3 regions of the Dickeya ananatis genome follow, and region 3 is predicted to be linked to each of the others. Evidence: predicted binding sites of a transcription regulator. Region 3 holds the regulator's gene; each other region holds the start of a gene.

What was found. Region 3 encodes LexA, which represses DNA repair genes until DNA is damaged. Its sites were predicted from a motif close to TNCTGTATGTACATACAGNA; they were not measured.
Region 1: mutH (DNA mismatch repair endonuclease MutH) is a predicted target of LexA. The motif match lies at 6,336-6,355, and genes of this name have one in related genera.
Region 2: FGI04_RS09545 (DNA translocase FtsK 4TM domain-containing protein) is a predicted target of LexA. The motif match lies at 4,867-4,886, and genes of this name have one in related genera.

Annotation. Positions count from the first base shown of each region.
Region 1 covers NZ_CP040816.1:3,228,246-3,238,848, reverse strand. Annotated here, with positions in the region: gene FGI04_RS14295 (autotransporter domain-containing protein) at 1-2,829, shown strand, start outside; gene FGI04_RS14290 (NADP(H)-dependent aldo-keto reductase) at 2,898-3,938, opposite strand; gene FGI04_RS14285 (YgdI/YgdR family lipoprotein) at 4,140-4,358, opposite strand; gene FGI04_RS14280 (TerC family protein) at 4,512-5,228, opposite strand; gene mutH (DNA mismatch repair endonuclease MutH) at 5,403-6,089, opposite strand; gene rppH (RNA pyrophosphohydrolase) at 6,862-7,389, shown strand; gene ptsP (phosphoenolpyruvate--protein phosphotransferase) at 7,404-9,650, shown strand; gene lgt (prolipoprotein diacylglyceryl transferase) at 9,873-10,603, shown strand, end outside.
Region 2 covers NZ_CP040816.1:2,162,251-2,172,853, reverse strand. Annotated here, with positions in the region: gene cydC (heme ABC transporter ATP-binding protein/permease CydC) at 1-857, opposite strand, end outside; gene cydD (heme ABC transporter permease/ATP-binding protein CydD) at 877-2,643, opposite strand; gene trxB (thioredoxin-disulfide reductase) at 2,878-3,834, opposite strand; gene lrp (leucine-responsive transcriptional regulator Lrp) at 4,336-4,830, shown strand; gene FGI04_RS09545 (DNA translocase FtsK 4TM domain-containing protein) at 4,948-8,622, shown strand; gene lolA (outer membrane lipoprotein periplasmic chaperone LolA) at 8,812-9,426, shown strand; gene FGI04_RS09535 (replication-associated recombination protein A) at 9,434-10,603, shown strand, end outside.
Region 3 covers NZ_CP040816.1:3,587,412-3,598,014, reverse strand. Annotated here, with positions in the region: gene FGI04_RS15960 (co-chaperone GroES) at 1-44, shown strand, start outside; gene groL (chaperonin GroEL) at 97-1,743, shown strand; gene ubiC (chorismate lyase) at 2,084-2,599, shown strand; gene ubiA (4-hydroxybenzoate octaprenyltransferase) at 2,600-3,484, shown strand; gene plsB (glycerol-3-phosphate 1-O-acyltransferase PlsB) at 3,677-6,166, opposite strand; gene FGI04_RS15935 (diacylglycerol kinase) at 6,295-6,660, shown strand; gene lexA (transcriptional repressor LexA) at 6,770-7,381, shown strand; gene zur (zinc uptake transcriptional repressor Zur) at 7,606-8,115, opposite strand; gene FGI04_RS15920 (pirin family protein) at 8,251-8,958, opposite strand; gene FGI04_RS15915 (LysR family transcriptional regulator) at 9,068-9,964, shown strand; gene FGI04_RS15910 (glutathione S-transferase family protein) at 10,045-10,603, opposite strand, start outside.

The sequences.
Region 1 (10,603 bases), 360 kb from region 3:
TTATCCAGTAATGATGAATTCAATGGCAAGGTGGACTCAGGTTCACACTGGATTAGCGACCCCAGCAGTGCCAGTCCGCACGGTTATTGGGTCGCCGGGGTGATTGGCGCTGCCCGCAATGGGGTTGGGGTACAAGGCATTGCCTATGATTCGAACCTGTTAACGCTGGGAACGGATAATTCCATTGGGGATTTATTGCAGGGTATGGTAGATATGACCAACCGCCCGGATGTGAAAATCATCAGCAACAGCTGGGGGTTTCTGTTCTATCCCGATCAGCTTTCCTCTTACTCGGCTGCCATGCAGGACTTGCTGCTCAATACAGTGGTCCCTGCTTATGTCAGCGCAGGGAATGTACTGGCCAGTCAGGGTCAGTTAATGGTGATGTCCGCCGGTAACGAAGGACACCTGACGCCGACACTGTTTTCCGCGCTGCCGACCGTGCTGGATAACAATGGCCTTCAGGACAATATCGCCAATACCTGGATTAACGTCATGGCTTATGATCCCTCTCAGCCTACCAGCAGCGCGGCGTTTATTGCCACGTTCAGCAACCTGGCGCAGGGCGCGACCGATTATAGTCTGTTGGCGCCGGGCGTTAATATCATCACACCCTCCACCAATAACACTTATTTTCGGGTTAGCGGTACGTCATTCGCTTCACCTTATGTCGCAGGGGTCGGTGCACTGGTCAGCCAGGCGTTTCCCTATATGAGTGGCAAGCAGATTGCTGATGTGCTGTTGTCGACCGCGACGCCACTGACGGGTGATGCGTTGCCGAAAGCGGTGGTACTGGCGAATGAACAGTATGACGAGAATCAGTCGCTCACCGGTACGGCTATCAAGGTGTATTCCACCCATACCGGTATTACCTTCACTGATGATGAACTGACCACACTAATAAGCTCATTGAAAATTAAAAGCCCCTATAACGGTATGACGGATGATCAGGTGCGCGCGGCGATTTTGAGCGCGGCTGCCGACCAGAATATTACCGTGATGTCACAGAGTGACTATCAGGCGCTATTCGGGCAAGGGGTCGTCAATGCGTTTAAAGCGGTACAAGGCCCCGGTTTACTGAACGCGAAACGTCTGGTGGACAGCGACCTCAGTAGCGGTACGTTTGGTGGGAATTTTGCCCTGTACTCTATTGATACCAAAGGTATTGATAGTACCTGGAGTAACGACATCGGCCAGGTGAAAAACACCACCAGTGGGAGTACGTTGCTTGGGCTGGATGTAGGCCTGCGTAAGCAGGGTGCCGGTACGCTATACCTGACAGGGAATGACACCTTTGCCGGTCCGACGGTAGTAGAAGGTGGCAAGCTGATTGTCGGTAAGGTCGCCGGTGATGCCGGGCGTCTGACCGGTGACGCCTGGGTATTATCTGGAGCGATACTGGGTGGGCATGGCACTATCAACGGCTCTGTCGTGGTACAGAATGGCGGCACATTATCACCGGGCAATTCAATCGGCACACTCACGGTGGGCAATGTACGCTTTGATCCTGGCTCCATTTATCTGGTGGAGATCGATCAACAAGGTAACGCTGACCAACTGGTGGTGACGAATACTGCCCAGTTGGCCGGGACGGTTAAGTTGGTTGGGCAAGCTCCCGCCCATCTGGGGGAGCAGTTCACGCTGGTGAAGGCTGGCACCTTGACCGGTGCATTTGATGCACTGGAGTCGACGAACAATTCGCTGTTTTTGACCAATGCATTGACCTATAACGCGCAAAGCGCGCAGGTCAGTGTGGTGCGTAACAGTGTGCGTTTTAGCGATGTGGCGCAAACCGCGAATCAGAGTGCGATAGCTAACGCTATCGATAACCAATCGGGTACGGCGGTATTGAGCGCAATTGCTGATCTGCCGGATGCCGACAGCGCCCGACGTGCGTTTGATAATCTAAACGGTGAGTTTTATGCCAGCGCACGCAACGCGCTGATTCAAAACAGCCAGTCGGTCAGAGAGATTCTGAACAACACCATGAGCAGCGCAGGCAAAGGCGTGGAACCCTGGGTCAGTAGCTGGGGGTATGAGGGTCGCCAGGATAGCGATGGCGTACAGGCAGGACTCAAATACAATGGTTACGGCGTGTTGCTTGGCAATGGTACCCCGGTTGGCGAACAAGGGGCGTTGGGGGTTGCCGTTGGTGCGGAAAAAGGGCAAATCACGATGGACTCTCGTGCATCCAGAGGTGATCTGAACGCCTGGCATGCCGGTGTGTATTTGTCTGGTCGGGCACTGGCGCTCGATCTGCGCTCTGGCCTGAGTTACAGCTATATCACGCTCGATAACCAGCGCGGTATTACTGTCTCTGGCCTGGACGGGCAGGCAACCGGTGATTATCACGCCAATCTCGCTCAGGGGTTTGTGGAAGCCAGCCACCGCTTTGACTTCTTTGATAACGTCAGTGTAGAGCCTTATGGCAATACCGCCTGGGTCTGGCTGCAAAATCAGGCAGGGCAGGAGAGCGGTAACAGTGCGGCGCTGGCGTTTGATAAAGAGACCAGCCGTAGCGCCTTTGCAACCGGTGGCTTGCGCCTGAAAGTCCGGCCGTTATCACGCCTGCCGGTGTCGTTGTATGGGGATATCGGCTATCAGCATCGTTTAACCCACGATGACAATCAGGTTCGTTTACGCTTTGTTTCCGGTGGCGATACCTTTACCACACAAGGGTTGCCGCTGGCGGATAACACGCGCCTGATGCGGGCAGGGGTGGCAGTGGATTTTTCCCGTAATATGCATTTGTCACTGGGGTATCAAGGCGATCGCGCCACCCGCATTAAAGATGACAGTGCGCAGGCGTTATTTAGCATAGCGTTCTGACTGAACGGTACTGTGGGAACTGCGCCTTCCTGGGAAGACGCAGTACATTATCAAAGCACAGTTCATTATCAAGGTGCGGGAATGGTAAAGCGGTGGTGGATAGCTTCCAGTTCCGTCAGGATCTCTTCGCCGAGCGTCAGGTTCAGGCTATCCAGGTTGGTTTTTAACTGTTCCAGCGTTGTCGCACCAAGCAGGGTACTGGCGACAAACGGTTGCTGACGCACAAACGCCAACGCCATCTGCGCCGGGTCCAGACCGTGCTTGTTCGCCAGCGCCACATATTCGGTGATGGCTTGCTGGGTATGGGGGGCCGAGTAGCGGACAAAGCGGCTAAACAACGTATTACGTGCGCCTGCCGGTTTAGCGCCGTTGAGGTATTTACCCGTCAAGGTGCCGAATGCCAGCGGCGAGTAGGCCAGCAGTTCCACGCCTTCATGCTGGCTAACTTCAGCCAGACCAACCTCGAAGCTGCGGTTCAGCAGACTATAAGGGTTTTGAATAGAGACGATACGCGGCAACTCATGTTTTTCCGCCAGTTGCAAATAGCGCATCACTCCCCACGGGGTTTCGTTCGATACACCGATATAGCGGATTTTCCCCGCCCGCACCTGTTCGTTTAGCGCTTCCAGTGTTTCCAGTAGTGTGACGGCCGGTTTTTCCTGGGTGTACTGGTAATTGAGCTTGCCGAAGCTGTTGGTCTGACGCTGCGGCCAGTGTAACTGATACAGGTCGATATAATCGGTGTTCAGACGTTTGAGACTGTCGTCCAGTGCGGCGCGGATATTTTTGCGATCCAGCGCCTGCTGCGGGCGCAAGCTACTATCATTGAGACGCACTGGCCCGGCGACTTTGCTGGCGATGATCAGCTTTTCACGCCCGCCGCGGCTTTTCAGCCAGGAACCGATGTAGCTCTCCGTGAGTCCCTGCGTTTCCGGCCGTGGCGGAACCGGGTAGATTTCTGCGGTATCAATCAGATTAACACCGGCGGCAACCGCAAAATCCAACTGGGCATGGGCGTCTGCTTCGCTATTTTGCTCGCCGAAGGTCATGGTACCCAAACCGAGTGTACTGACTTCCAAACTGCTGTGGGGAATACGGTGATAGAGCATTGCGGTTTCCTTTTTATTCTTCTGAGTAACGCGGGTGCGACGGCACCGCAATTTTGACTATAACTAAGCCGTGGCGAGGGGGGAAGACCCTTTGTGCGGTCAGACTACGCATTGATCAGGGCAAAAACGACGTTCCCCTGACCGGATCGCTGCAACGAAGGCGGTTTGGTCCGTATCCCTCAAACCGCCCTGAATCACCCCTTAGCGTTCCATTACCTGAGAAACACCGTTGTTGTTGACCTGGTGTTGTACGCCATCTTCATCAGTATAACTGAGTAGTCCGGTTGCAGGATCCAGCACGGGTTTTCCTTTGGTCAACAGCATCTGACCGTCTTTCGTGGCGATAACATAGTGGCTGGCACAGCCGGAGAGTAGGACCACAAAAGTCAGGGCAATGGCGGTTGTTATCCGGGATCGCATGCTGAATTTACCTATTGTTTAGCAAAAAAATTGAACATTTTTTCAGTCTAGCAAAGCGTCGTTCGGATGAGGTTAGGATTTATGGTAAAAAAATTAAAAAGATACGTAAGGATAAGCAGGGAAACGGTGAATGCACCGTTTCCCGCCAGAGAATTACTGATTTTTGACGGATTTCTTACCGCGCATCAGGTTCAGTGCTTCCACCGACATGGAGAAGAACATGGCGAAGTAGATGTAGCCTTTCGGCACATGAATCGCCACGCTTTCCAGAATCAGTGTAAAGCCCACCAGAATCAGGAACGACAACGCCAGCATTTTCACCGAGGGGTGACGGTCGACGAATTCACCGATAGGACGTGCGGAAAACATCATGACACCGACGGCAATCACCACGGCGGCCATCATGATAAACAGGTGGTCAGACAGGCCGACTGCGGTGATCACGGAATCCAGACTGAAGATGATATCCAGCAGCATAATCTGCACGATGGCACCGAGGAACGAGTGTACCTGTGATGTATGATCTTCCGCACCGCCTTCAATCGTTTCGTGAATTTCTTTGCTGGATTTCCAGATAAGGAACAGGCCACCGAAGAATAAGATTAGGTCGCGGGCAGAAACGGCTTGTCCGAATACGCTAAACAGCGGATTGGTCAGCCTGATAACCCAGGCGATTGACGCCAGCAGGCAGAGTCGCATCAGCATGGCGCAGAGTAAACCGATGCGTCGGGCTTTATTCTGCTGATGTTTAGGGAGTTTGGCGACGACCAGCGACAAAAAGATGATGTTGTCGATGCCAAGGACGATTTCCAATATGGTGAGGGTCCCTAGCGCCAGCCAGGCATTAGGGTCTGCGATCCAATCGAGCATTATCTCAGTACATCCTTAAACGAAATGTAAATGACTATTATCTCCGGCCTGATGCCGCACAGGCAAGCGGATTTATCGCCGCCCTCTTTTCAGGCTGTGGTCTCGGCGCACCGGGAATCAGGTGAGAGAGATATACCCAGAGGGGCACTCTTGGTATACCGCTGCTCTGGGTTATTACAACAGAAAATGGCGGGCCAGTAGCGGTGTGGTAAAGGTTTTCTTCAGATAAAAACCGCGTGGTAGCGTCATAATCGGTTGCCCGTGTTCACCAATGGCTTCCGTCAGCGCCCGGCTATTGGCGGCTTTGGGGCGTAACTGCAACACTTCACCGTGACGGGCGGTAATACTTTCCACCTTGCCCAGCACGATCAAATCCATCAATTCTTCCCAATCCTGACGTAATTGTTGTTCTTCTTCAGGGCTGGGGCTCCACAACAGCGGCGCACCGATACGCCGATCCCCCAGTGGAATAGGGCGTGAACCTTCCACCGGAATCCACAGCACTCTGGCCAATTTATGGCGCACATGGCTGCTTTCCCAGGTGACACCGCTGTTGCCAGTGAGTGGCGCTACACAGACAAAGGTGGTTTCCAGTGGGCGTCCTTGTTCATCCACCGGGATGGTTTTTAATTCAATCCCGATATCAGGGAAATCCTGTTCGGGTTTACTGCCGGCACTGGCACCCAGAAAACGTTCCAACAAGACGCCTATCCAGCCTTTGTCGCGTTTCAGGTCGGCGGGCAGCGGTAATTGGGCGATTCGGGCCAGCTCCGCCAGTGAGTAACCGGCCAGTGTTTGCGCCCGTAGCAACAGTGTGTGTTCGCTGTCCGGTGGTACCTGATGGGGCGTGGGTGTCTGCATGGATCGAGTATCCGTTACTGATAACAGGGTTGATTAAAAAAAATACAGCTATAACGGGGGATAACGTCAGGCATTCAGCTATTCAGGAGAAAAATAATAATAGCATGATTCTTTTATGATTTTTCTCCTGCTCCCCACAGCGAAAAACATACCGCCGGTTTTTGTTCATGACAAGACACCGACAATGAACAGGATTTTACACTATGTTATCCACAGATTTTTGGGATAACCGGGATAACTCAGGATTACTGTTTTGATTTACAGCCTTGACGGACGGTGGTTTTGCTGGTTTTGCTGATTTTTTGGCTGGTTTTTCCTCGTTGCCTGTGGATAAAACCGTCGTAGTGCGATCTTTCGCCATTCTGAAAACCGGATTCGCATCGGGTGGTGGTGAGAAGTGGATGGAACGGGGAAAAGCCGGTTAATTCGTTGAAAGGGAATGGCAATTTAGCGTTGTAGATCATGCTCACATAAAAGTTGCTATGAGTTTTGCGCACTTTTTCATGATGTTCTTCACAAAGATGTCCACAGAAAAAGTGAATAAACCGACGGAATTGCCAGGCGAATGTTTATAACTTCGATCCTATCTGTGGGTTACCGATGTGTTATCTAAAATCTCGTGGGAATGGCAAGGCTGCGACCCGAGCCACCGACATGTGTCGCGATTGTCGCAAACACATCAATAAAAGGGATGTAAAGCGGGAGTTTACCGTCTGTCAGGAGTGTGAAACAATCGAGTCATCTTTGCATTCTAGTTTATCGAGGTAGTCCGGTGATCGACGATGATGGCTACCGCCCGAATGTTGGTATTGTAATTTGTAATCGGCAGGGTCAGGTATTGTGGGCTCGCCGCTACGGCCAGCACTCCTGGCAGTTTCCTCAAGGGGGGATCAACCCCGGAGAAAGCGCGGAACAAGCGATGTACCGCGAACTGTTCGAGGAGGTGGGGCTGCGGAAAAAGGACGTTCGTATCCTGGCTTCCACCCGAAGCTGGTTACGCTATAAATTGCCAAAACGTTTGGTGCGTTGGGATACAAAACCGGTATGTATCGGCCAAAAGCAAAAATGGTTTCTGCTACAGTTAATGTGTAATGAATCCGACATCAATATGCAAAGCAGCGGCACCCCGGAATTCGACGGCTGGCGTTGGGTGAGCTACTGGTATCCGGTACGCCAGGTGGTGTCGTTCAAACGGGATGTTTACCGTAAGGTGATGAAGGAATTTGTCATCGCCGTGATGCAGCTACAGGAGAATTCGGCTACCCGAATATCATCAGGCACCAGACGAAAACGAGGATAATCCGACACATCATGATGCTCACGCGACTGCGAGAAATTATTGAAAAGGTTGCGGCCGCGGCCCGGCTGAGTGATGCGTTGGATATTCTGGTTAATGAAACCTGTCTGGCGATGGATACGGAAGTCTGTTCTATCTATCTGGCTGATCACGATCGTCAATGTTATTACCTGATGGCGACGCGCGGGTTGAAAAAGCCGCGCGGTCGTACCATCACGCTGGCGTTTGGTCAGGGGATTGTCGGCCTGGTGGGCGAGCGGGCGGAGCCTATCAATCTGGCGGATGCGCAAAGCCACCCTAGCTTCAAATTTATTCCTGCTGTCCGTGAGCAGCACTTTCGCTCCTTTCTGGGTGTGCCGATTATCCACCGGCGTCAGTTATTGGGCGTGTTGGTGGTGCAGCAGCGCGAGCACCGGCAGTTCGACAAAAACGAAGAATCATTCATGGTGACGCTGGCCACCCAGATGGCGGCCATCCTTTCCCTATCCCAAATGAAGGCGTTGTTCGGGCAATACCGCCAGACACGCATTAAAGCGATGGCGGCGTCTTCCGGCGTCGCTATTGCACCGGGCTGGCAGGATCGTAGCCAGCCGTCGTTGGAACTGGTGTTTCCTGCCTCCAGTCTCGACAGTGATCGTGAACGTTCCCGATTGTTGGTGGCGATGGAAGAGGCTGGCGCGGAGTTTCGCCGTTTCAGCAAACGTTTTAGCGCCAGCTCGCAAAAAGAGAGCGCGGCCATCTTCGATTTCTATTCTCACTTGCTAAACGATGCCCGTCTGAAACGTGATTTGTTTCAGGAAGTGGATACCGGCAGCGTGGCTGAGTGGGCCGTTAAAGTCGTGATCGAGCGGTTCGCGGCGCAGTTTGCCAGTCTGCAGGACCCTTACCTGCGAGATCGCTCCAGTGACCTGCGTGCGTTAGGTCAGCGTCTGCTGTTTCACCTTGACGACAATGCTCAAAGCAATGGGCAGTGGCCGCCGCGTTTTATTCTGGTGGCCGATGAGCTGACCGCCACGTTGCTGGCCGAAGTCCCGCAGGATCGTCTGGCTGGGGTGGTGGCTTATGACGGTGCTGCCAATTCCCACGCTGCCATTCTGGTGCGGGCGATGGGCATCCCCACGTTGATGGGCGCGGATATTCAGCCTGATCTACTGCATCAGCGCCTGCTGGTTCTGGATGGGTATCGCGGTGAGCTGCTGGTGGACCCAGAGCCGGTGCTGGTGCAGGAGTATCAACGTCTGTTGAGCGAGGAGAACGAGCTCACCCGGCTGGCGGAAGACGATATGGAACGCCCGGCGGTGCTGAAAAGCGGCGAACGGGTGGATGTGATGCTCAATGCCGGTCTGAGCGCCGAGCATGAGAAGCGCTTTATCAACCAGGTTGACGGCGTCGGCCTGTATCGCACCGAAATTCCGTTCATGCTACAAAATGGTTTTCCTTCGGAAGAGGAACAGATGACGCAGTATGAAGGCATGCTGCGGCTGTATCCGACCCGACCGGTGATGTTGCGTACGCTGGATATCGGTGCCGACAAGCAGTTGCCTTATCTGCCCATCAGTGAGGAAAACCCGTGTCTGGGCTGGCGCGGTATTCGTGTCACGCTGGATCAGCCAGAAATCTTCATGATTCAGGTTCGCGCCATGCTGCGTGCCAACGCCCATATCGGCAATTTGAGCATTTTACTGCCGATGATCAACAGCCTGGATGAGATCGATGAAGCAAAACGGTTGATCGACCGGGCGGCAGCGGAGGTGTCGGAACTGCTTGGCTTCCCGTCACCGCGCCCGCGTATCGGCATTATGATTGAAGTGCCGTCGGTGTTATTCCTGTTGCCGCATCTGGCATCCCGTATCGATTTTGTTTCCGTTGGTACCAATGATCTGACCCAGTACTTACTGGCGGTAGATCGCAATAACCCACATGTTGGTTCGTTATACGACAGCTTGCATCCCTCAATGTTGCAGGCGCTGAACATGATAATCACCCAATGCCATCATTATCGGCTGCCCGTTTCGGTGTGCGGCGAGATGGCAGGTGAACCGATGGGGGCCTTGTTACTGATTGGTCTCGGGTTCCGCACGCTGAGCATGAACGGACGCAGCGTTGCCCGCATCAAATATCTGCTGCGCCGCATTGGCGAGGATGAAACACGCCAATTGGTCAATAAAGTGCTTAACGCACAAACCGCCAGTGAAGTCCGTCAGTGGGCGTCGATTTTCATTGAAGAGCGGGGATTGGGCGGTTTGATTCGTGGTGGGCGTTAAACGCAGGCCGTTCGATTTCTCTACCCGGATTTCTCCATCCTGATTCCCTCATCCGGACGGCGTTACCCGGAAATGTTTACAGTTCTTTTATTCCTCGTTGCCAACTGTTTCTACTGGCTATGCTATTATGCGCAACCGCAGACGGGCGATGGCGGTGCTGCCTTCTCTCGGCCCCTTAATAGCCCCGAAATCAGGGACAAAGCAACAAGAATGTGGTGATTGATGACGACGAGCTATCTGGAGTTTCCCAAGTTTGATCCGGTGATTTTTTCATTAGGACCGGTTTCCCTGCACTGGTATGGATTGATGTATTTGGTCGGGTTTGTGTTCGCTATGTGGCTGGCGGTGCGCCGGGCGAACAAACCGGGTAGCGGATGGCACAAAGACGAAGTAGAAAACCTGCTCTACTTCGGTTTCCTTGGCGTGTTTGTCGGCGGCCGTCTGGGTTATGTATTGTTCTATGCTTTCCCTTTATTTCTGGATAATCCGCTTTATCTGTTCCGGGTGTGGGACGGTGGCATGTCTTTCCACGGCGGATTATTGGGTGTTATCACGGTTATGCTGTGGTTTGCGCACCGTACCAAACGCCATTTCTTCCAGGTTTCTGATTTCATCGCGCCGTTGATTCCGTTTGGTCTGGGCGCGGGCCGTCTGGGTAACTTTATCAACGGTGAACTGTGGGGCCGTGTCACGACTGACACGCCGTGGGCGATGCTGTTCCCTGGCTCTCGCGGTGAAGACATGGCGCTGGCGGCGGGTAATCCGCAGTGGCAGGCCATTTTTAACCAGTACGGTGTGTTGCCGCGTCATCCGTCGCAGTTGTATGAACTGGCGCTGGAAGGGGTAGTGCTGTTCATCATTCTGAATGTGTTTATTCGTAAACCGCGCCCAATGGGCAGCGTATCTGGGCTGTTTCTTATTGGCTACGGCTGTTTCCGTATTATTGTGGAATT
Region 2 (10,603 bases), 1.4 Mb from region 3:
GTAAACACAAATAGCGCGATGAGCGCTCCCGGCTGACTATCACCACCTACGCCGCCGGCAGCCAGCCATAACATCAGGGTGGCGGTCAGGCCGCTGGCAGCAATCAGGATAGCTTGCGACAGTGCACTGAGTCCGGCTTGTTGGCGTTGTCGTTCAAACCAGCGCAGTTCCAGTATTTCCAACTGCTGACGAAAATGTGTCAATGCGCCGAAGACAGCCAGTTCTGCCTGCCCCTGAATCCAGGTCGTCAGTTGCACCCGGTAATGCGCACGCAGCATAGTCAGATCAGCACCGACAGGTTGTCCGGCACGATAAAAAACCAACGGTAGCACTACCAGCAACGCCAGCATGATGGCTGCCAGCGTCAACGCCAGCGAAGTATCGAGAAAGCTGAGCCCATAGGCCAGCGCCACAATCACCACCAGCGCGCTGATCAGCGGTGAAATGACGCGCAGGTAGAGGTGGTCCAGTGTATCTACGTCCGCTACCAGCCGGTTGAGCAGTTCTGCCTGGCGAAAACGAATCAACCCACCCGGTGACAACGGCAGAATGCGGCTAAAGGTGAACACCCTAAGATGTAGCAAAACGCGGAAAGTCGCATCGTGGCTTACCAGTCGCTCAAAATAACGGCTGACGGTACGCAGGATGGCCGCGCCACGCACACCCGCAGCGGGCAGCATATAGTTGAATGTGGCTAATCCAGCCAGCCCAGCCAGCGCTGACGCGGCCAGAAACCAACCTGACAGTGTTAACAGACCAATACTGGCGAGCAACGTAAGAATTGCCAGTATGATGCCCAGTCCGAGCCGAAAAAAATGGCGGCGATACAACGCCAAAAAGGGTTTAAGTACCTGCATTACGCGAATTTTTTCCATCTTACAGTTCTCCCCGGCGTTGCATCAGTAGCGTGGCGAAGGGGCCGGCTACCTGACTCAGCGTGAGGTAATCACCCTGCTGGACTAACTGCCCGTTGACCATGACCCAGACGGCGTCGTAGTCCCGAATTTCGCTGAGTTGGTGTGTCACCAGCAGTGTAGTCTGCGAACGTGAGGCATCGTTTAGCGCGCTCATCACCCGTTGCTCACTGTGTGCATCCAGACTGGCGGAAGGTTCATCCAGCAGTAGCAATCGACATGGATGAAGCAGCGCACGTGCCAGCGCGACCCGCTGTGCCTGACCGACCGATAGTCGGGCGGCACCGTCGCCCAGTGGCGTGTCCAGACCTTGCGGTAACTGCGGCAAAAATTCGTGGACATAAGCGCGCTCAAGCGCCTGTTGCAGCGACGGCTCCGAGGCATCCGGTCGTCCCAGCAACACATTCTGACGTAAGGTCGATTCGGGCAAATGCGGATTTTGCCCCACCCAACTCAGGTGTTGTCGCCATGAAGTGGGCGATAGGGTGTGCAGTTCTTCACCATTGACGGTTAGTGAGCCGCGATATGGCAGGAAACCTAACAGTAGATTCAGCAGAGAGCTTTTCCCGGCACCACTCGGGCCGACTAGCGCGACGCGTTGACCGGCTTCCAGCCTGAAGCTCAGCGGTCCTGCCAGCGTCTTACCATCAGGCGACAAGATAATGAGTTCATCGGCGATGAGCGTGACAGGGGTATCGCTGTGAAAAAGGTGTGTACCGCTTCCGGTTTCTTCGCTGGCGGCCATCATAAAGCGGTGTAACGCTTCTGCGGCGCCAATCGCCTGTGCTTTGGCATGATAGAAGGTGCCAAGGTCGCGTAACGGTTGAAAGAATTCCGGTGCCAGAATCAGTACCAGGAAACCGGCAAACAAGGTGACTCCGGTACCGTAACTGCCGAAATGTAACTCGCCAAGGTAGGAAAAGCCAAAATAGACGGCGACTACCGCGATGGAGATGGAAGCGAAAAACTCCAGCACGCCGGAAGAGAGGAAGGCCATACGCAGCACTTCCATGGTCCGGCTGCGAAACTGCTCGGATGCCTGACGAATCTGTTCGATCTCTGCTTCGCCGCGATGGAACAGGCGCAGGGTGTCCAGACCGCGTAATCGATCAAGAAAGTTGCCGCTCAGTCTGGCCAGTGCCTGAAAATTGCGCCGGTTGGCGTCGGCTGCGCCCATACCAACCATCGCCATGAACAGCGGGATCAACGGTGCGGTTGTCAGCAGGATTAACCCTGCCGCCCAGTTCACTGGAAACACAACAATCAGTATCAGTACGGGAATGATCACGGCCAGATACATTTGCGGCAGGTAGCGAGCATAGTAATCATGCATGTCGTCGACCTGCTCCAGAATCAGCGTCGCCCAACTTCCCGCCGGTTTGCCTTGAATCCAGGCTGGCCCCAATTGCTGCAGGCGATCCAATACCTGCTGACGGATATGTTGGCGAATGGTTTGTCCGCAGCGAAAACCAACACGCTCACGTACCCAACTGACGAAGGCTCGTAATACGAAAGTGGCCGCCAGTAGCAGAAATGTCATCACTACGTGATCTCGCGGCGTATGGTCGATAATCAGGGCGTGCAGCAGTGATGCCAATAGCCATGCCTGCGCCATAATCAGCAGGCCGCTTACCATGCCCAGCAGGAGAGACAGTCGTAGCCAGCGATGTGCCAGGCGGCTTTGCTGTTTCAGCCAGTGGGTCAGTTCTCGTTGTCGGGTGTCTTTCATCAGGTGCCGATCGGTTCCAGTTGCTACATGAAAATAACGCTTATGTAGCCGTTACTTAACACAATCATGTGTGTAATGGCTGTTGTGGCGTCATGTTACCTCGGTGTTGGGGTTGTGCAAATGAAAAGCCGATGCCAGGGTAGGGGAGCGATCAATTTTTATCTCGGCGGCAGGCAATAAAAAACCCGGTCATGATCATGACCGGGTCTGGAAGGCGGGCAAGGCCAGTAATGATTACTTGGCGAGCGCGTCTAGATAGCGTTCAGCATCCAAAGCCGCCATACAGCCGGTACCGGCAGAGGTAATGGCCTGGCGATAAATATGGTCCATCACATCACCAGCGGCGAAGACACCGGGAATACTGGTTTGTGTGGCGTTACCGTGAATACCGGATTGCACCTTGATGTAGCCGTTTTCCAACGCCAACTGGTCGCCAAAAATGGCGGTATTCGGGCTGTGGCCGATAGCGATAAATACCCCGGCGACATCCAGCTGTTCGGTTGCTTCGCCAGTTGCTTCGCGCAGGCGCACACCGGTTACGCCCATATCGTCACCCAGCACTTCATCCAGCGTGCGATTGGTATGCAGAACGATATTGCCGCTGCTGACCTTGGCCATCAGGCGGTCGATCAGAATCTTTTCTGCACGAAAACTGTCGCGGCGGTGGATCAGATGCACTTCAGCGGCGATATTGGACAGATACAGCGCTTCTTCGACAGCGGTATTGCCACCGCCGACGACCGCCACTTTCTGGTTGCGATAGAAGAAACCGTCACAGGTAGCACAGGCGGATACGCCTTTGCCTTTGAAGGCATCTTCGGACGGCAGCCCCAGATAGCGGGCAGATGCACCGGTAGCGATGATCAAGGCATCACAGGTGTACTCGTCGCTGTCGCCAAACAGGCGGAACGGGCGAGTTTGTAGATCAACCCGCGTGATGTGATCAAACACGATTTCGGTATTGAACTTGACTGCATGGGCGTGCATACGCTCCATGAGCAACGGACCGGTGAGGTCATCCGCGTCACCAGGCCAGTTTTCCACTTCAGTGGTGGTCGTCAACTGACCGCCTTTTTCCATCCCGGTGATCAGCAGTGGACTTAGGTTTGCCCGCGCAGCATAGACCGCGGCGGTATAGCCTGCCGGGCCTGAACCCAGAATCAATAGTTTACGATGTTTGGCAGTGCTCATGAGTTCCTCATTTCACTCGAACGGACGATGTAGCCGATTGTAAGGAAATTACCTGCGTAAAAAAAGTGTGGAGAAATGTTGTTGGCTATTAGTTCAATCGTTACGAAATATCGGCAGGCGCGGGTAACGCGTCTGGTTGGTGGCAGGTGACGTATGAAAACGCTGCACTAATGGGGTGCAGAGGCTGAATCTGGCACTTTCTTCTGATTTTAATTGTTTTACTTTGACAATCGGCTGTGCTTTTGCGAAAACATCCTTGGAAGAGGAAATATTTTGTATGTGAATAGTTGAATGCTCCGGCTTTTATGCGTTTGGGTCTGAATCGGCGGCGTCGGCCCGGTTATCTATAATCGGTATCGCTATAACGTTTCCGTAAACGCGGTTGGAACAGAGCAGGACCACATTACAAAAGGCAGGGGTCTTCTTTAGGGGTGGCTCTGGTACATTGAAGTTGGTCAGAGACAGCGGTTTAACAGGGAAGGGTGAAGAGAGACAATAAGAATGGTAGACACGAAAAAGCGTCCGGGAAAAGATCTTGATCGTATCGATCGCAACATCCTGAACGAATTGCAAAAAGACGGGCGTATCTCAAATGTGGAACTTTCCAAACGGGTCGGGCTTTCGCCAACCCCGTGTCTGGAGCGCGTTCGGCGTCTGGAACGACAGGGTTTTATTAATGGCTATACCGCACTGCTGAATCCGCATTATCTCGATGCGTCGTTGTTGGTGTTCGTTGAAATCACCCTCAACCGTGGTGCGCCGGATGTATTTGAACAGTTCAATGCAGCCGTGCAAAAACTTGAGGAAATCCAGGAGTGTCATCTGGTTTCTGGGGATTTTGACTATTTGCTCAAAACCCGTGTACCGGATATGTCGGCATACCGTAAGTTGCTGGGAGAAACGCTGTTGCGTCTGCCGGGTGTGAACGATACCCGCACCTATGTGGTGATGGAAGAAGTGAAGCAAAGCAACCGGCTGGTCATCAAGACCCGCTGACGGCAAAGGTGCATAACCTGATAAATTCAGCTACACTCCTGTGAATCTGTACAGTATGGCGCCGGGGGATACTCGGCGCTTTATCATGAAACATTTACAGGGAACCTGGAGAGACGCTTGAGCCAGGAATACACAGAAGATAAAGACATCACGCTGGAAAAACTCAGCGCGGGTCGACGTTTACTTGAAGCGATGTTAATCGTCGTGGTGCTTTTTGCTATTTATCTGGCGGTAGCGCTACTGAGTTTCAGCCCTTCGGACCCCAGTTGGTCACAGACTGCCTGGCATGAGCCGATTCATAATCTGGGGGGCGGGGTAGGGGCCTGGCTGGCCGATACCCTGTTTTTCGTTTTTGGCGTACTGGCGTATGCCATTCCTGTTGTGATGATCTCGCTGTGCTGGGTTGTCCATCGCCAGCGCGGACAACGCGCCACGTTGGATTATTTTGCCCTTTCATTGCGCCTTATCGGCACATTAGCCTTGATACTGACGTCCTGTGGGCTGGCAGCGCTTAACGTAGACGACATCTACTATTTCGCTTCTGGCGGGGTACTAGGCAGCCTGCTCAGTAGCTCAATGATTCCGCGCTTCAACAATATTGGTGCCACCATGATTTTGTTGTGCGTGTGGGCGGCAGGGTTGACCCTGTTCACGGGCTGGTCCTGGTTGACGATTGCGGAAAAGATCGGTGCTGGTGTCATGGGATGCCTGACACTCTTTTCCGGCCGTCGTCGTGAAGATGACTACCTTTACGATGACGATGATATCGATGAACAACCCGTAGACGCGAAACACGACGCCTCCCGTCACGATAGTTTGCGTGAGGAGCACGTGCATGCCGATAAAGACGATGTGCTGATTGCGCCTGCACCGTCCCCGGCAGACGAGGATGAAGACGACGTGCTGTTTTCCGCACCCGCTGTGACGGCCATATCGGCAGTGGCGGCCGCATCAGCACAGGCGGATACGTCAGCTACCCTAGCTACCCCAGTCGCTGACACAGTAGCGGCAGCAGTGGATGTGCTGCAGAGAGAAAATCAGAGTCAGCACACGACGGCGATGCCTGATGCGGAACCGGTGCTGAAGCCACATCCTGAACCGATAGCGATGACGCCGTTGCCAGAACCGACTGCGTACTCAGTGCCATCGCCCATGAAACCCTCACCAGAAGTCGCTCAGCGAGCGGATGTCCCTCCGGTGACGATGTCCTATCCGCCATCGTCTGTCTCTGGCGGTGTCATGTCATCATCGTTTGGCTCTGCGCCATCCTTGCTGGAAACTATGCCGGACTGGCAGCCGCTGACATTGCAGGCAGACGATCGTATTGGCCGAACAGCAGCGACGGTGACAACAGAGGCTGCCGTTGCGAGTACTGTCGCGGCAATCAGTGAACCGGAGCCTAAGAGTGCGACGCCGTTTATGCCGGCATTCACTACTGATGAAGAGAATAATCCGCAGGTGAAACGCGGTATGGGGCCGGAATTGCCGCGACCCAATCCGGTGCGCATTCCCACACGGCGTGAGCTGGCATCGTATGGTATCAAACTGCCTTCACAGCGGCTGGCTGAACAGCAGGCTCGTGAGGCCGAACGGGCGCAGGCATCCCATGCAGAGCAGCCAACAAGCGCTTCAACAACGCAAAATGGGCTAACCGCACCCGAGGGGCTGCTGGCACAAGATGGTGTAACGCCATCAGATACGGTGGCGGCATTAGCTGCTCAACCATCGCTGCATTCTGCACAATCGGCACCGACAGGTTTTTCTGACGATGATCAGGAGGCGTTGGCCCAGGAGGCAGCATTACGACAAGCTTTTGCCGACCAGCAACGTGAGCGCTACGGCGATACCTACCCGGACCACGAAGAAGCACAAGACGCGTTATTGCAGGCGCAACTGGCGCGTGATTTCGCTGCCATTCAGCACTCCCGTTACGGTGAAAGTCATGAGCCAGAACCGGAAGAAATTGATGTGCCGCGCGCGGTCGTGGCTGAACCGCCTGTAACCACAGGCGGTCATGTCTCTGGCAATGTGCTGACAACCGAAGCACCACACCTGTCAGCAGTACATCAGGCAGAAGCACATCAGACAAAAGACAGCGTTTATGCCATTTCGCCGTTTGCCGACCTTGTGGATGATGGCCCATCGGAGCCGCTGTTTACTCTCTCGGCCCAGGAGTCGTTCCCGGATGATGAACCTGCCTCTGTGCCGGTTGAGCCTAAACCGGCGGAAATGGAATCATCACCGTCGATTATGGATAGCCTGATTCATCCCTTCCTGATGCGAAATGATCAACCATTGCAGAAGCCGACAACGCCATTGCCGTCGTTGGATCTGCTAACGCCTCCGTCGATGAATGACGCGCCGGTTGATCGGGTTGCACTGGATGAGATGGCGCGTTTGATTGAAACCCGGCTGGCGGATTACCGCGTCAAGGCGACGGTGGTGGATTACCATCCCGGGCCGGTGATCACCCGGTTTGAGCTGGATTTAGCGCCTGGCGTCAAGGCCGCCCGTATTTCCAATCTGGCGCGTGATCTGGCGCGTTCTTTGTCGGTGGTAGCGGTGCGTATTGTCGAGGTTATCCCCGGCAAACCTTATGTGGGGCTTGAACTGCCTAACCGCCATCGTCAGACCGTTTTCCTGCGCGAAGTGCTGGATTGCGACCGATTCCGTGACAACGCTTCGCCGCTGGCTGTGGTGTTGGGGAAAGATATCTCTGGCCAGCCAGTAGTGGCCGATCTGGCGAAAATGCCGCACTTACTGGTTGCCGGTACCACCGGCTCAGGGAAATCGGTCGGTGTGAACGCCATGATCATCAGCATGCTGTATAAAGCGACGCCCGCGGATGTTCGCTTTATCATGATCGACCCGAAAATGCTGGAATTGTCGGTATACGAGGGTATCCCGCATCTGTTGACCGAAGTTGTGACCGACATGAAAGACGCCGCTAACGCACTGCGTTGGTGTGTTGGTGAGATGGAGCGTCGCTATAAACTGATGTCAGCGCTGGGCGTGCGTAATCTCAGCGGCTATAACGAGCGCGTGATGCAGGCTGAATCGATGGGGCGCCCGATCCCGGATCCATTCTGGAAGCCGGGTGACAGTATGGATACCCAGCCGCCGGTGTTGGAAAAACTGCCTTATATCGTGGTGATGGTTGACGAGTTCGCTGACCTGATGATGGCAGTGGGCAAGAAGGTGGAAGAGCTGATCGCGCGTCTGGCGCAGAAGGCCCGTGCCGCTGGGATACATCTGGTGCTGGCAACGCAGCGTCCGTCGGTCGACGTGATTACTGGCCTTATTAAGGCCAACATTCCGACCCGTATTGCCTTTACCGTATCAAGCAAGATTGATTCTCGTACCATCCTCGATCAGGGTGGCGCAGAATCGCTGTTGGGTATGGGGGATATGCTGTATATGGCGCCCAACTCGTCGATCCCGATTCGTGTTCACGGGGCGTTCGTCCGTGATCAGGAAGTGCATGCGGTGGTTCAGGATTGGAAAGCGCGTGGCCGTCCTGAGTATATCGATAGCATTATTAGCGGTGATGACGATGGCGAGGGCGGTAGCCTGGGCTTTGACGGAGACGAAGAATTAGATCCGTTGTTCGATCAGGCGGTAGCGTTCGTGGTGGAAAAACGGCGTGCTTCAATTTCTGGGGTACAGCGACAGTTCCGCATCGGTTATAACCGCGCAGCGCGTATCGTTGAACAGATGGAAATGCAGGGGATTGTCAGCAGCCCCGGCCATAATGGCAACCGTGAGGTGCTGGCTCCGCCACCGATGGAGTAATGTTCAGTGGTGATATCGCTTCCTGCACCCGTCCTGCAAAGAAGCGTAAAATGTCGTAGATAACAGATAATTCGTCTGTCATGCCGCTTCCGGCTGGGATACAGTAGCGCCCAGCCGAGTCGCGTTCGGTTGAGCGCGACGCCTGTGGTTGGCCGCAGTCGCGGTAAGAACACGCAAAGGATTTTTTGTATGATAAAAATAGGGTTGATAACGGGCTGTTTGCTCACCAGTCTGGTTTCCAGCGCAGTCTATGCTGATGCCGCCAGTGATTTGCAGAGCCGTCTTAGCAAAGTGAATAGCTTTCATGCCAGCTTTGCGCAGAAAGTCACAACGAATGATGGCGCAGCAGTGCAAGAAGGGGCCGGTGAACTGTGGGTAAAACGCCCGAATCTGTTTAACTGGAAAACCACGACACCGGATGAAAGCACGCTGGTGTCTGATGGCAAAACGTTATGGTTTTATAACCCTTTCGTGGAACAAGTCACGGCAACCTGGGTGAAAGACGCGACAGGCAATACACCGTTTATTCTGATTACCCGTAATGACCCGAAAGACTGGGGCAAATATAACGTGAGTCAGAAAGGGGATGAGTTTGATCTGACCCCCCGGGTGGCGAGCGGTAACCTCAAGCAGTTTTCTATTAACGTGAGCAGCGACGGCACGATTCATGGCTTTACCGCCACCGAACAGGATGGGCAGCGCAGTGCCTATACGCTGAAGAACCAGCAGAATGGCGATGTGGATGCCGCGAAGTTTCGCTTTATGCCGCCAAAAGGCGTAGCGGTGGACGACCAGCGTCAGTGAGGCGTGTGTGAGTAACCTGTCCCTCGATTTTTCCAATCAACAGTTTCAGCCGCTGGCCGCGAGAATGCGGCCGGTTACTCTGGCGCAGTATATCGGCCAGCAGCACCTGTTGGGGCCAGGAAAACCGTTACCACGTGCGATTGAAGCCGGGCAGCTTCACTCCATGATTCTGTGGGGACCGCCCGGTACCGGGAAGACAACGCTGGCTGAGTTGATTGGCCATTACGGTCAGGCTGATGTCGAGCGTATTTCTGCGGTGACGTCTGGCATCAAGGAGATCCGCGAAGCGATCGAGCGGGCCCGCCAGAACCGTGATGCCGGACGGCGTACCATCCTGTTTGTGGATGAAGTGCACCGGTTTAACAAAAGCCAGCAGGATGCGTTTTTACCCCATATCGAAGATGGCACCATCACGTTTATTGGGGCTACCACGGAAAACCCATCGTTCGAACTTAATTCGGCGTTGTTGTCTCGCGCACGTGTTTATCTGCTCAAAGCATTGAGTGTTGAGGATATTGAGCAGGTACTGTTGCAGGCGTTACAGGACAAAGAGCGCGGATTAGGTGGGCAGCAGATTGTACTGCCTGATGAAACCCGTCATTTGCTGGCAGAACTGGTCAACGGCGATGCTCGCCGTTCATTGAATCTGCTGGAAATGATGGCGGATATGGCCGAAGCCGACGCCACTGGCCGACGCCTGTTGACGCTGGAATTGCTGAAAGAAGTCTCTGGTGAACGCAGCGCCCGCTTCGACAACAAAGGTGATCGTTATTACGACCTGATTTCAGCGTTGCATAAATCGGTTCGTGGCTCGGCACCGGATGCTGCGTTGTATTGGTATGCCCGCATCATTACCGCCGGGGGCGATCCGCTATACGTTGCCCGCCGTCTTTTGGCGATTGCTTCCGAGGATGTCGGCAATGCCGATCCCCGTGCCATGCAGGTGGCGATAGCCGCCTGGGATTGTTTCACCCGTGTCGGTCCGGCGGAAGGTGAGCGGGCTATCGCTCAGGCGATAGTGTATCTGGCGTGTGCGCCGAAAAGTAATGCCGTGTATACCGCGTTTAAATCGGCGATGCGTGATGCCCGTGAAAAACCGGATTACGATGTGCCGGAGCATTTACGCAATGCGCCTACCCGCCTGATGAAAGAGATGGGCCTGGGGGCAGAGTACCGT
Region 3 (10,603 bases):
TGATCATGTCTGAAAGCGACATTCTGGCGATTGTTGAAGCCTAATCTTACGTAATCATCTGTGAACTGAACGAAACGAATTCAAGGGAAACTACCAATGGCAGCTAAAGACGTAAAATTCGGTAATGACGCTCGAGTAAAAATGTTGCGTGGCGTTAATGTGCTGGCTGATGCAGTAAAAGTTACACTGGGCCCGAAAGGCCGTAACGTAGTACTGGACAAATCCTTCGGCTCGCCGACCATCACCAAAGACGGCGTGTCCGTTGCGCGTGAAATCGAACTGGAAGACAAGTTCGAAAACATGGGCGCTCAGATGGTGAAAGAAGTTGCCTCTAAAGCTAACGATGCAGCAGGCGACGGCACCACCACCGCGACAGTACTGGCTCAGGCTATCGTTAACGAAGGTCTGAAAGCCGTTGCTGCGGGCATGAACCCGATGGATCTGAAACGCGGTATCGACAAAGCGGTTATCGCTGCTGTAGAAGAACTGAAAAAACTGTCCGTTCCTTGCGCTGATACCAAAGCTATCGCTCAGGTAGGTACCATCTCCGCCAACTCCGACGAAACCGTGGGCAAGCTGATCGCTGAAGCCATGGAAAAGGTAGGTAAAGAAGGCGTGATCACCGTAGAAGAAGGCTCTGGTCTGCAAGACGAGCTGGACGTGGTTGAAGGTATGCAGTTCGATCGCGGCTACCTGTCTCCGTACTTCATCAACAAACCGGAAACTGGTTCTGTTGAGCTGGAAAGCCCATTCATCCTGCTGGCTGACAAAAAAATCTCCAACATCCGCGAAATGCTGCCGGTGCTGGAAGCTGTTGCCAAAGCTGGCAAACCGTTGCTGATCATCGCTGAAGACGTAGAAGGCGAAGCGCTGGCAACGCTGGTGGTTAACACCATGCGCGGTATCGTGAAAGTTGCTGCGGTGAAAGCGCCGGGCTTCGGTGACCGTCGTAAAGCTATGCTGCAGGACATCGCTACCCTGACTGCCGGTACTGTGATTTCTGAAGAAATCGGTCTGGAGCTGGAAAAAGCGACGCTGGAAGATCTGGGCCAGGCTAAACGTGTGGTTATCAACAAAGACACCACCACCATCATCGATGGCGTGGGCGACGAAGCGGCAATTCAGGGTCGTGTTACCCAGATTCGCCAGCAGATCGAAGAAGCGACTTCCGACTACGATCGTGAAAAACTGCAGGAGCGCGTAGCTAAACTGGCTGGCGGTGTTGCGGTTATCAAAGTCGGTGCTGCGACCGAAGTTGAAATGAAAGAGAAGAAAGCCCGCGTTGAAGATGCGCTGCACGCGACCCGTGCTGCCGTTGAAGAAGGCGTGGTTGCCGGTGGTGGCGTGGCGCTGGTGCGCGTAGCGGCCTCTATCAGCAAACTGACTGGCGACAACGAAGACCAGAACGTGGGTATCCGTGTTGCACTGCGCTCCATGGAAGCGCCGCTGCGTCAGATCGTTTCCAACGCCGGTGAAGAGCCGTCTGTGGTTGCTAACAACGTGAAAGCGGGTGAAGGTAACTACGGTTACAACGCGGCAACCGAGCAGTATGGCAACATGATCGACATGGGTATTCTGGATCCGACCAAGGTAACCCGTTCTGCTCTGCAGTACGCGGCTTCCGTAGCGGGCCTGATGATCACCACCGAATGTATGGTGACCGAGCTGCCGAAAGGCGATGCGCCTGATTTAGGTGCTGCTGGTGGCATGGGCGGCATGGGTGGTATGGGTGGCATGATGTAATCAGCCGCGCCGTCGTAGCGATATCTTCGCTACGATACCCGTCGCACAAGAAACTACCCGGCTTTCGCCGGGTAGTTTTTTTTATGGTGCCAGCGCTCTGGTGTGTTGCGCTCGCCCGTGACGTCTTTACAGCGCATCTATTTACAACGTATCTGATGCGTGACGCCGCACCATGCATTTGCAACAGGCTGTGAGCTGGATAGCTATCTTGTGTGAAAATCGCTCAAATCGTTAACGCGGGGTTCGGAACCTGTTATCAGCGCACGCTTCTTCGCTACAATGAGCTTCTGCGTTACAATAAGCGCGTTTTATTTATTAAACACCGGGTGGAATGGAAGAGATGTCTGATGAGGCGTTGGCTAGCCTGCACTCGGTTGAGTGGTGCGCGCCTGAAGAATTACCTGCGTCGGTGATGGACTGGCTGGTTTACCACGAGTCTATGACGCGCCGTCTTGAACGGCATTGCTTACGCCTGACGGTACAAGTCGGGCAGGAGCAGTTTGTCTCGTCGCCAGAGGTGGCGGGTGAAGCGGCGTTGTTGCCGTTGAGTGAGCGCTATTGGCTACGTGAGGTTACGCTGTCAGGTGACGGCAAGCCCTGGTTATTCGGCCGCACTGTGATACCGGAGCAGACGCTGGAAGAGGCTGATATTGACCTGACGCAGATTGGCAATACGCCACTGGGGCGTTATTTGTTCCTGCAAGGGCCACCGCCGCGCGATGTGATTCAAACTGGTCGATGTGGCGCGCTGTGGGTGCGGCGTGCGCGTTTGCTTTTGTCGGGCAATCCGTTGCTGATTACCGAGCTATTTTTGCCGGATGCCCCCGTTTATTTCCCCGACGCCCATCAGGGCTGAATGCAAAAGGAGAATCAGGCGTTGGAAAGATTGTTAACGTCAGGACGCTGGGGTGCGTATTTCCGTTTGATGCGTATTAATAAGCCGATTGGCACGTTATTGCTGTTATGGCCAACACTGTGGGCATTATGGCTGGCAGGACGTGGCGCACCGACGCTCTGGACGTTACTGGTGTTTGTGGCAGGGGTATTTTTGATGCGTGCCGCAGGGTGTGTGATTAATGACTACGCCGATCGCCATTTCGATGGGCACGTCAAACGTACCGCCGCACGACCGTTACCCGCCGGGTTAGTGAGTGAACAATCTGCCAAGGTGCTGTTTGTTGTTCTGGTATTGCTGGCGTTTGGTTTGGTACTGACCATGAACCCGCTGACTATCTGGTTATCGGTTGCCGCGCTGGCGCTGGCGTGGGTGTATCCATTCATGAAACGCGTTAGCCATCTGCCACAACTGGTTTTAGGAGCCGCGTTTGGCTGGTCTATCCCGATGGCGTATGCCGCCGTTAGCGAATCCTTGCCTGCCGCCTGTTGGCTGATGTTTTTTGCCTACATTTGCTGGACCATCGCGTATGACACCGAATACGCGATGGTAGATCGCGACGATGATCTCAAGATTGGGATAAAATCCACCGCCATCTTGTTTGGCCGTCATGACACCTTGATTATCGGCGTACTGCAACTGATGACGCTGGTGGCGATGCTGGCACTAGGAAGGATGATGGGGTTGAGCCAGATTTTCTACTGGTCGGTGCTGGTGGCTGCTGCCTTGTTCGCTTATCAGCAACGGCTGATTGCCGGGCGTGAACGTGATGACTGCTTCCGGGCATTCAACAATAACAATTATGTCGGCATGGTGCTGTTTTTCGGCATCCTGTTTGGTTTGTAGCCGGTTTTCTGTAGTAAGCTGTTTGTAGCAGATTGTTTTGTAAAAGAAAGATGGTTTTATAAAAGAAAGGTTGTTTTATAAAAGCAAGATAGTTTTATAAAAGAAAAATAGTTTTGTGGCTGGCTGTTTTATCGCAACAGGGCGGTTATTGAGTGGTAAAACAGCCCTGCGCGTCTGCGCAGGGCTTCATCGTTACTCGACGTCTTCCTTTTCTTTTTCCTTTTCAGCCAGACTCACAGCGGGTTCGCTTTCGCTGCTTTCCTGCGCCAGGCTGGCACTTTCAATGGTGAGTTTGACTTCTGGCGTGAGCAGTTCACCCAGTATGGCGTAAATTGCCTGCACATGTTCCAGCACGGCTTCACCCGTATCGCTGACGTACCCTTCGTTACGCAATGTGTTGACCAGCGTTGAGAAGACCGCCTTGTCGAAAAACTCTGGCGCATTAATACCATGCAATACAGACAGACGCTGCGCCATACTGCGGCTTTCTTTCTCCAGCGCACCACGGCTGATGGACGGGTTGGCGTTCAGCAACGCCAGCGTAATGGCATAACGCTGCAGCGTTTCACGCACACCGGCGGCCAGCAATTGCAACGTACGGATTCGTGCAGGGTTCAGTTCCAGCACATCATCTCGGGTCTGAATCAGTTGCTGATTCGCCAGCTCGGCGACCAGATCATTCAGTACGTCCGCCAGTGCGGTTTTCTCGTAATACAGGAACAATTCAGCCTGTAGCAGCGGATAAATCAGTGTTATCTGGCGCAGCAGCTCGGCGGTTGTAATACGGCGGCAGTGCATCACGATGCTGGCAACTAACGACGGCAGTACCAGCATATGCTGGATGTTATTGCGATAGTACGTCATCAACACCGCCTGCTCGCGCGGCAGGATGATAATATCGCCGACGTTATCCTTCTCCACTTCGAACTTATCCATACCCAGTGCGTGATCCAACAGCTCGGCAGCGGTTCGATTCGGCACGGTGGCATCCTGATTGTAAGGGACATTACGCAGCAGTTGCAGGTAACACTCCAGTTGCTCTTCCATCTGCTCACGGGTTAACGCCCGCTGGCGGGAGGCGAGCAGCGCAGTACAACACAGGTTCATTGCGTTGGCCGCCGCGGCATTGTTGATACGCACCATGATGTTATCGGCGATATCCTGCACGGTTGGCGTCAGCCAGGCTGGTCGTTGCGGATCGATAGGATCGATGGCATCACGCCACTGTGGTACGTGGTGGTTGAGGTACGTGGTCAACGACAGCGGTTCGCCGATGTTCACGTATCCTTGACCGAGGTTGCGCAGTTTGCGTAACCCGCGCACCATTTGCAGGAAACCCTCTTTCTCTTTGGTCGCGCCGCGCAGCTCTTTCGCGTAGGTGCCCACCTCCATCACATGCTCATAGCCGATGTAAATCGGCACTAATGTGATCGGGCGAGTTCCACCGCGCAGCATCGCCTGAATGGTCATGGCTAGTGTGCCGGTCTTGGGCTCCAGCAAACGACCAGTACGGGAACGGCCGCCTTCGACAAAGTATTCCACCGAATAACCCCGGGTGAACAACTCACCCAGATACTCGCGAAACAGCGTGGAATAGAGTTTGTTGCCCTTGAACGTGCGGCGGATGAAGAACGCGCCGAGACGACGGAAAATGGGGCCAGCCGGCCAGAAGTTAAGGTTGATGCCGGCAGCGATATGCGGCGGCACCAGGCCCTGATGGTACAAAACGTAGGAGAGCAGCAGATAGTCCATGTGGCTGCGGTGGCAGGGGACATAGACGATTTCGTGCCCGTCTTGTGCCAGCTGACGCACCCGTTCGGCATTATGCACGTTGATGCCCTGGTACAAGCGGTTCCAGGTCCAGCTCAGTACACGGTCTGATAACCGCACGGCTTCATAGGAGAAGTCGGCAGCAATCTCTTCCAGCAGCGTGATGGCGTTTTGTTGGGCTTTGTCATGCGAAATCTTTTTCACCCGCGCTTCATCGTCAATCGCTTTGGCGATAGCGCGGGAAGACAGCAACTTATTGAACAGCTCCTGGCGGACCGGCAAACGCGGGCCGACTGCCGCCAGCCGCAGACGAGAAAAGTGCATCCGTGCTACGCGTGCCAGCTTGTGGGCGATAGTCTTATCGGTGCCGTGCTCGGTTGCCATGTAACGCAGTGATACGGGGACGGAGAAACGTACAAAGCTGTCGCGTCCCAGCCATAACACGGCGAAGAATTTTTCAATACCGTTCAACAGGCGCAGATGTGGTGTGCCCTGACTCTGCCCTTCGCGGCCAGGCGAACGACCGAACATGACGGATACCGGCACCATCTGTATATCGAGTTGCGGATTGTTGCGATGCAGATCCAGATAATCGTGGAACAGCTTTATCGACTGCTGTTTAGGCACGTAATAACGGAACAGACGCGGGCCATCATTAACGAAAACGTAGCTCGGTAAGGTTTTTCCATCGATCTGCAGTGGTTGCAGCGGATCGGGCAGGCCTTGCTCCAGACATTTCGTGCGCAGAGTCAGCAAATCCGCCTTGGAGTTGTAAGGCAGGACATAGAAAATGGGCCGCGCCGGATCCAACCGTTGTTCATTAACGGGATCCTGTGGAATGACCTTACTTTTAACCAGTAATTTTAGCGGGAAATTCAGTAGTTTATAGTAAATTATACGCCAACCTGACATAACAACCAGAAGCCTCTTGTTAGCAATTCGGGCCAAGGATACCAGAAACCAGACAGGATATCTGTGGTGATGAAACCAGGGCTGCGCGTTAAAATCATGGCCAACCACAAATTAAAGGCGGAGTACGCATGAACAAAGCAACCGGAATGACCCGCATCATCAAAGCGACGGGTTATTCGCTGCAAGGATTGAAACAGGCATGGCAGCATGAGGCGGCGTTTCGACAGGAACTCCTGCTTACGCTGGTCGCGGTGATTATTGCCTGCTGGTTGCCGGTTTCCATGGTGGAACGACTGCTGTTGATCGGCGCAGTCGTGTTGATCGTACTGTTTGAGCTGGTCAATAGTGCGATTGAGGCGGTGGTGGATCGCGTCGGTACGGATTACCACGAATTGTCAGGCCGGGCCAAAGACATCGGCTCGGCGGCGGTATTCGTCGCCTGTCTGTTGGCGGCAGTCGTGTGGGGCGGGATACTGTGGAGCCGTTTTGCGTGACGCTCTGCATAATCACAGAAAAATCCGTGCAATAGCAATCTCGCGGTTCCCATAGGCACTTTCCCTGTATATACTCACAGCGAAACTGTATAAACAAACAGGGGGCGGAATGAAAGCGCTAACTACCAGACAACAGCAGGTTTATGATCTGATTCGCGATCATATTTCACAAACCGGTATGCCGCCCACCCGGGCCGAAATTGCCAGTCAGTTGGGCTTCCGCTCGCCCAATGCAGCCGAAGAACACCTCAAGGCGCTCGCACGTAAAGGCGTCATTGAAATTGTGACGGGCGCTTCTCGTGGAATCCGCCTGTTGATGGAAGAAGAAGACCAAGGTCTGCCGTTAATTGGCCGTGTCGCCGCCGGTGAACCGCTGCTGGCTCAGCAGCATATCGAATGTCACTATCAGGTTGATCCCGCAATGTTTAAACCCAGCGCTGATTTTCTGCTGCGGGTGAGTGGGATGTCGATGAAAGACATCGGAATTCTGGATGGTGACCTGCTGGCGGTACATAAAACGCAGGATGTGCGTAACGGTCAGGTTGTTGTCGCGCGCATTGAAGATGAAGTGACAGTTAAACGCTTGAAAAAGCAGGGCAACATTGTTCAGTTGCTGGCAGAAAATAAAGAGTTTTCACCGATCGTTGTCGATTTGCGTGAGCAAAACTTCTCCATTGAAGGGTTGGCGGTGGGTGTTATCCGCAACAGCGACTGGAGCTGACGCCCCTGTTCCAGTCCGCCCTTGATGGGTGATGCGCATTGCCCATACTGGTGTCCAGTGTGTCTGGATGGGCACCTTTTATTTCCCGGTTTGATCTCCGGTTTGCGTCAGGGAAGGGCGATGAATTCAGAAATGAATTCAGGAGAAGCAATGGATTCAAGAGAAATCAGGATAAAGCAGTGTGAAGCAGCGCTTCACACTTGGCACCTCATCGTTTTCGCTGTTCAGCGTTTTTTCACGGGGATGCTGTGATCGTGATGGCAACTGTCCCGATGTTCGCAAGATTCAACCTGTTGGCATTCGCCACACAAACCATGCGCTTCCACCACGCTGTGACGCAAGGCAAAACCTGCCTGTTTGGCTAGCTGGTGCAGGGTTTCTTCCACCCCTTCCGTCTGGCGTTCTGTCACTTGTCCGCACCGATCGCAGATAAACAGCGCCGACGTATGGCTGTGTTCCTCAAAATGATGGCACAGTACATAACTGTTGGTAGATTCCACCTTATGGATAAAACCTTGTTCCAGCAAAAAATCCAGTGCGCGATAGACGGTTGGGGGTTTGGCCTGCGGTTCGGAAACACGGAGCAGATCCAGCAGATCATACGCGCTGATCGCACCAGGCTGCAGGGCCATCAAACGCAACACCTCCTGACGTTGAGGCGTCAGACGTACATTGCGTTGCTGACAAAGCTGTTCAGCCTGGGCAACAAGTTTGTCCGGATTGGTTGAATCCATTGCAGTAACCCTGAAGCGAGTGTGAAATTATCCCGGCATATTATCATGACTGGACAAAAACGCCGAGATAGCGACATCGAGGTTACTTGGGTGGCTCCCGCATTAGGGGGATTCGTCTGCTGAGCCCGAAGGCACTTAGACCACCAGGTCTATCAGTAATGCACGTGCGGCGGTTTCTGCCCGAACGATAAGACTCTTTTCCTGCTGAACAAACGCACCGTCGCCACAACGCAATACGCTCGGTATCGGCGCGCTATTCCCATTAATATGCAGAGTACCGTAAATCGACTGCAGATAAGCCCGGTTGCCGTTCAGTGTCAGGTGATGTTGTTCACCGGCGGCCAGATTCACATGGTGGATCCAGACCTGCTGACGCAGATGGAGGGCATTGGCAGATTCATCTGGCGATGCAATCAACTGATAAGGCTGCTGCTCTTCCACCTGCAGCCGTTGCAGACACTGGTTTTCCCGGGTAGGGCAAGCGTCCAGCCACAGCTGTAGCCGGGTCAGTGGCGTCTCACTGCCAGTATTGTGCTCGCTATAGCTGATATTGGGTTGCGTGGCGAGCAACAAGGCCTCGCCAGCTTTGGCCCGGGTATGGTTGCCGTTGCTGTCACGATATTCTGCTTCACCCTGCAAGATGATATTCAGGATATCCACGCGGGGATAGGAGCGTGGCTGAAAGGAGGCGCCGGGGGCCAGTACTTCCTGATTGAGCACCCGCAGCGAGGCAAAGCCCAGCAGATCAGGATCAAAGTAATGACCGAAAGAAAAGGTATAGCGCGCCTGCAACCAGCCATAGTCAGCCTTGCCGCATTGTTCTGCTGCTCTGCTAATGATCATGGTATTCGACCCTGAGAATTATTGATGAAGCGATAGTAATTGTCTGGACGATGGATTGTTAGCCAGTTAATCTGGTCGGCACGTTCAAAAATCCTGAATGAGTGAATAAATGGCAAAGGAACGGGCACTAACACTGGAAGCCTTAAGAGTCATGGATGCTATCGATCGCCGGGGAAGTTTTGCCGCCGCTGCAGATGAGCTGGGGCGTGTACCTTCTGCCCTGAGTTATACCATGCAGAAACTGGAAGATGAGCTGGATGTCGTGTTGTTCGACCGTTCCGGGCATCGTACGAAGTTCACCAATGTGGGGCGTATGCTGCTGGAGCGTGGACGCATCTTGCTGGAAGCTGCAGACAAGTTGACGACGGATGCCGAAGCGCTGGCGCGTGGATGGGAAACCCATCTGACCATTGTGATGGAAGCATTGGTGCCGACCGAGCGTTTTTTCCCTTTGCTGGATAAGTTGTCGCTAAAAGCCAATACCCAGGTGTCATTATTGACGGAGGTGCTGGCAGGGGCATGGGAACGGCTTGAGCAAGGACGGGCAGATATCGTTATCGCACCGGACATGCACTTTCGCTCGTCTTCGGAAATCAACACCCGCAAGCTTTACTCCATGAAGAGCGTGTATGTGGCAAGCCCGGACCACCCGATTCACGATGAACCGGAGCCGTTATCGGAAGTGACGCGGGTTAAATATCGCGGTATTGCGATTGCCGATACCGCCCGCGAGCGCCCTGTACTAACAGTGCAATTGCTGGATAAGCAGCCGCGTTTGACCGTGAGTTCGATGGATGACAAGCGACGGGCGTTGCTGGCCGGACTGGGGGTGGCGACAATGCCCTATGAACGGGTGGCTCAGGATATTGCCGAAGGCAGGCTGCGAGTCGTCAGTCCGGAAAACATCATCGAAGTCCAAATCATCATGGCATGGCGGCGTGATAGCATGGGCGAAGCCAAGGCGTGGTTTTTACGGGAAATCCCCCGCATATTCAACGCAAATTGAGTATGACACAACACCGTCGCTGATGTTAATCACGCGACGGTGTTACGCCATAAAGCCTGCTTGCGGCGGACAATATGAGATTACGGGTAACGCCTGTCCCGACCATGTGGCGCATCCAGATTCATATCTGGCCCGACGGAAATAATACCGTGAGGGTTGATGGTGCCATGACTGCGGTAGTAATGGTGGCGGATATGCTCCAGATTGACCGTCTCAGCGACCCCCGGTAGTTGATAGATGTCACGCAGGTAACCATACAGGCTGGGGTAATCGCTTATCCGGCGTTTGTCGCACTTGAAATGGGTATGGTAGACCGGATCAAAGCGGATCAAGGTTGTCCACAAACGGATATCGGCCTCAGTGAGGTGCTCACCAGTCAGATAACGCTGCCTGTCGAGGTGCGTTTCCAGTCTCTCCAGGGCGCTAAATACCAAACCGACCGACTCGTCATAAGCCTGTTGCGTTGTGGCGAAACCCGCTTTATACACCCCATTGTTGACCTGATGGTAAATCCACTCATTAAGCTCGTCGATCTGCCCGCGTAACGCCAGCGGGTAGTAATCACCAGGTAATGCCCCGCAACCGTCGAAGGCGCTGTTAAGCATACGAATGATATCTGCTGATTCATTGCTGACGATG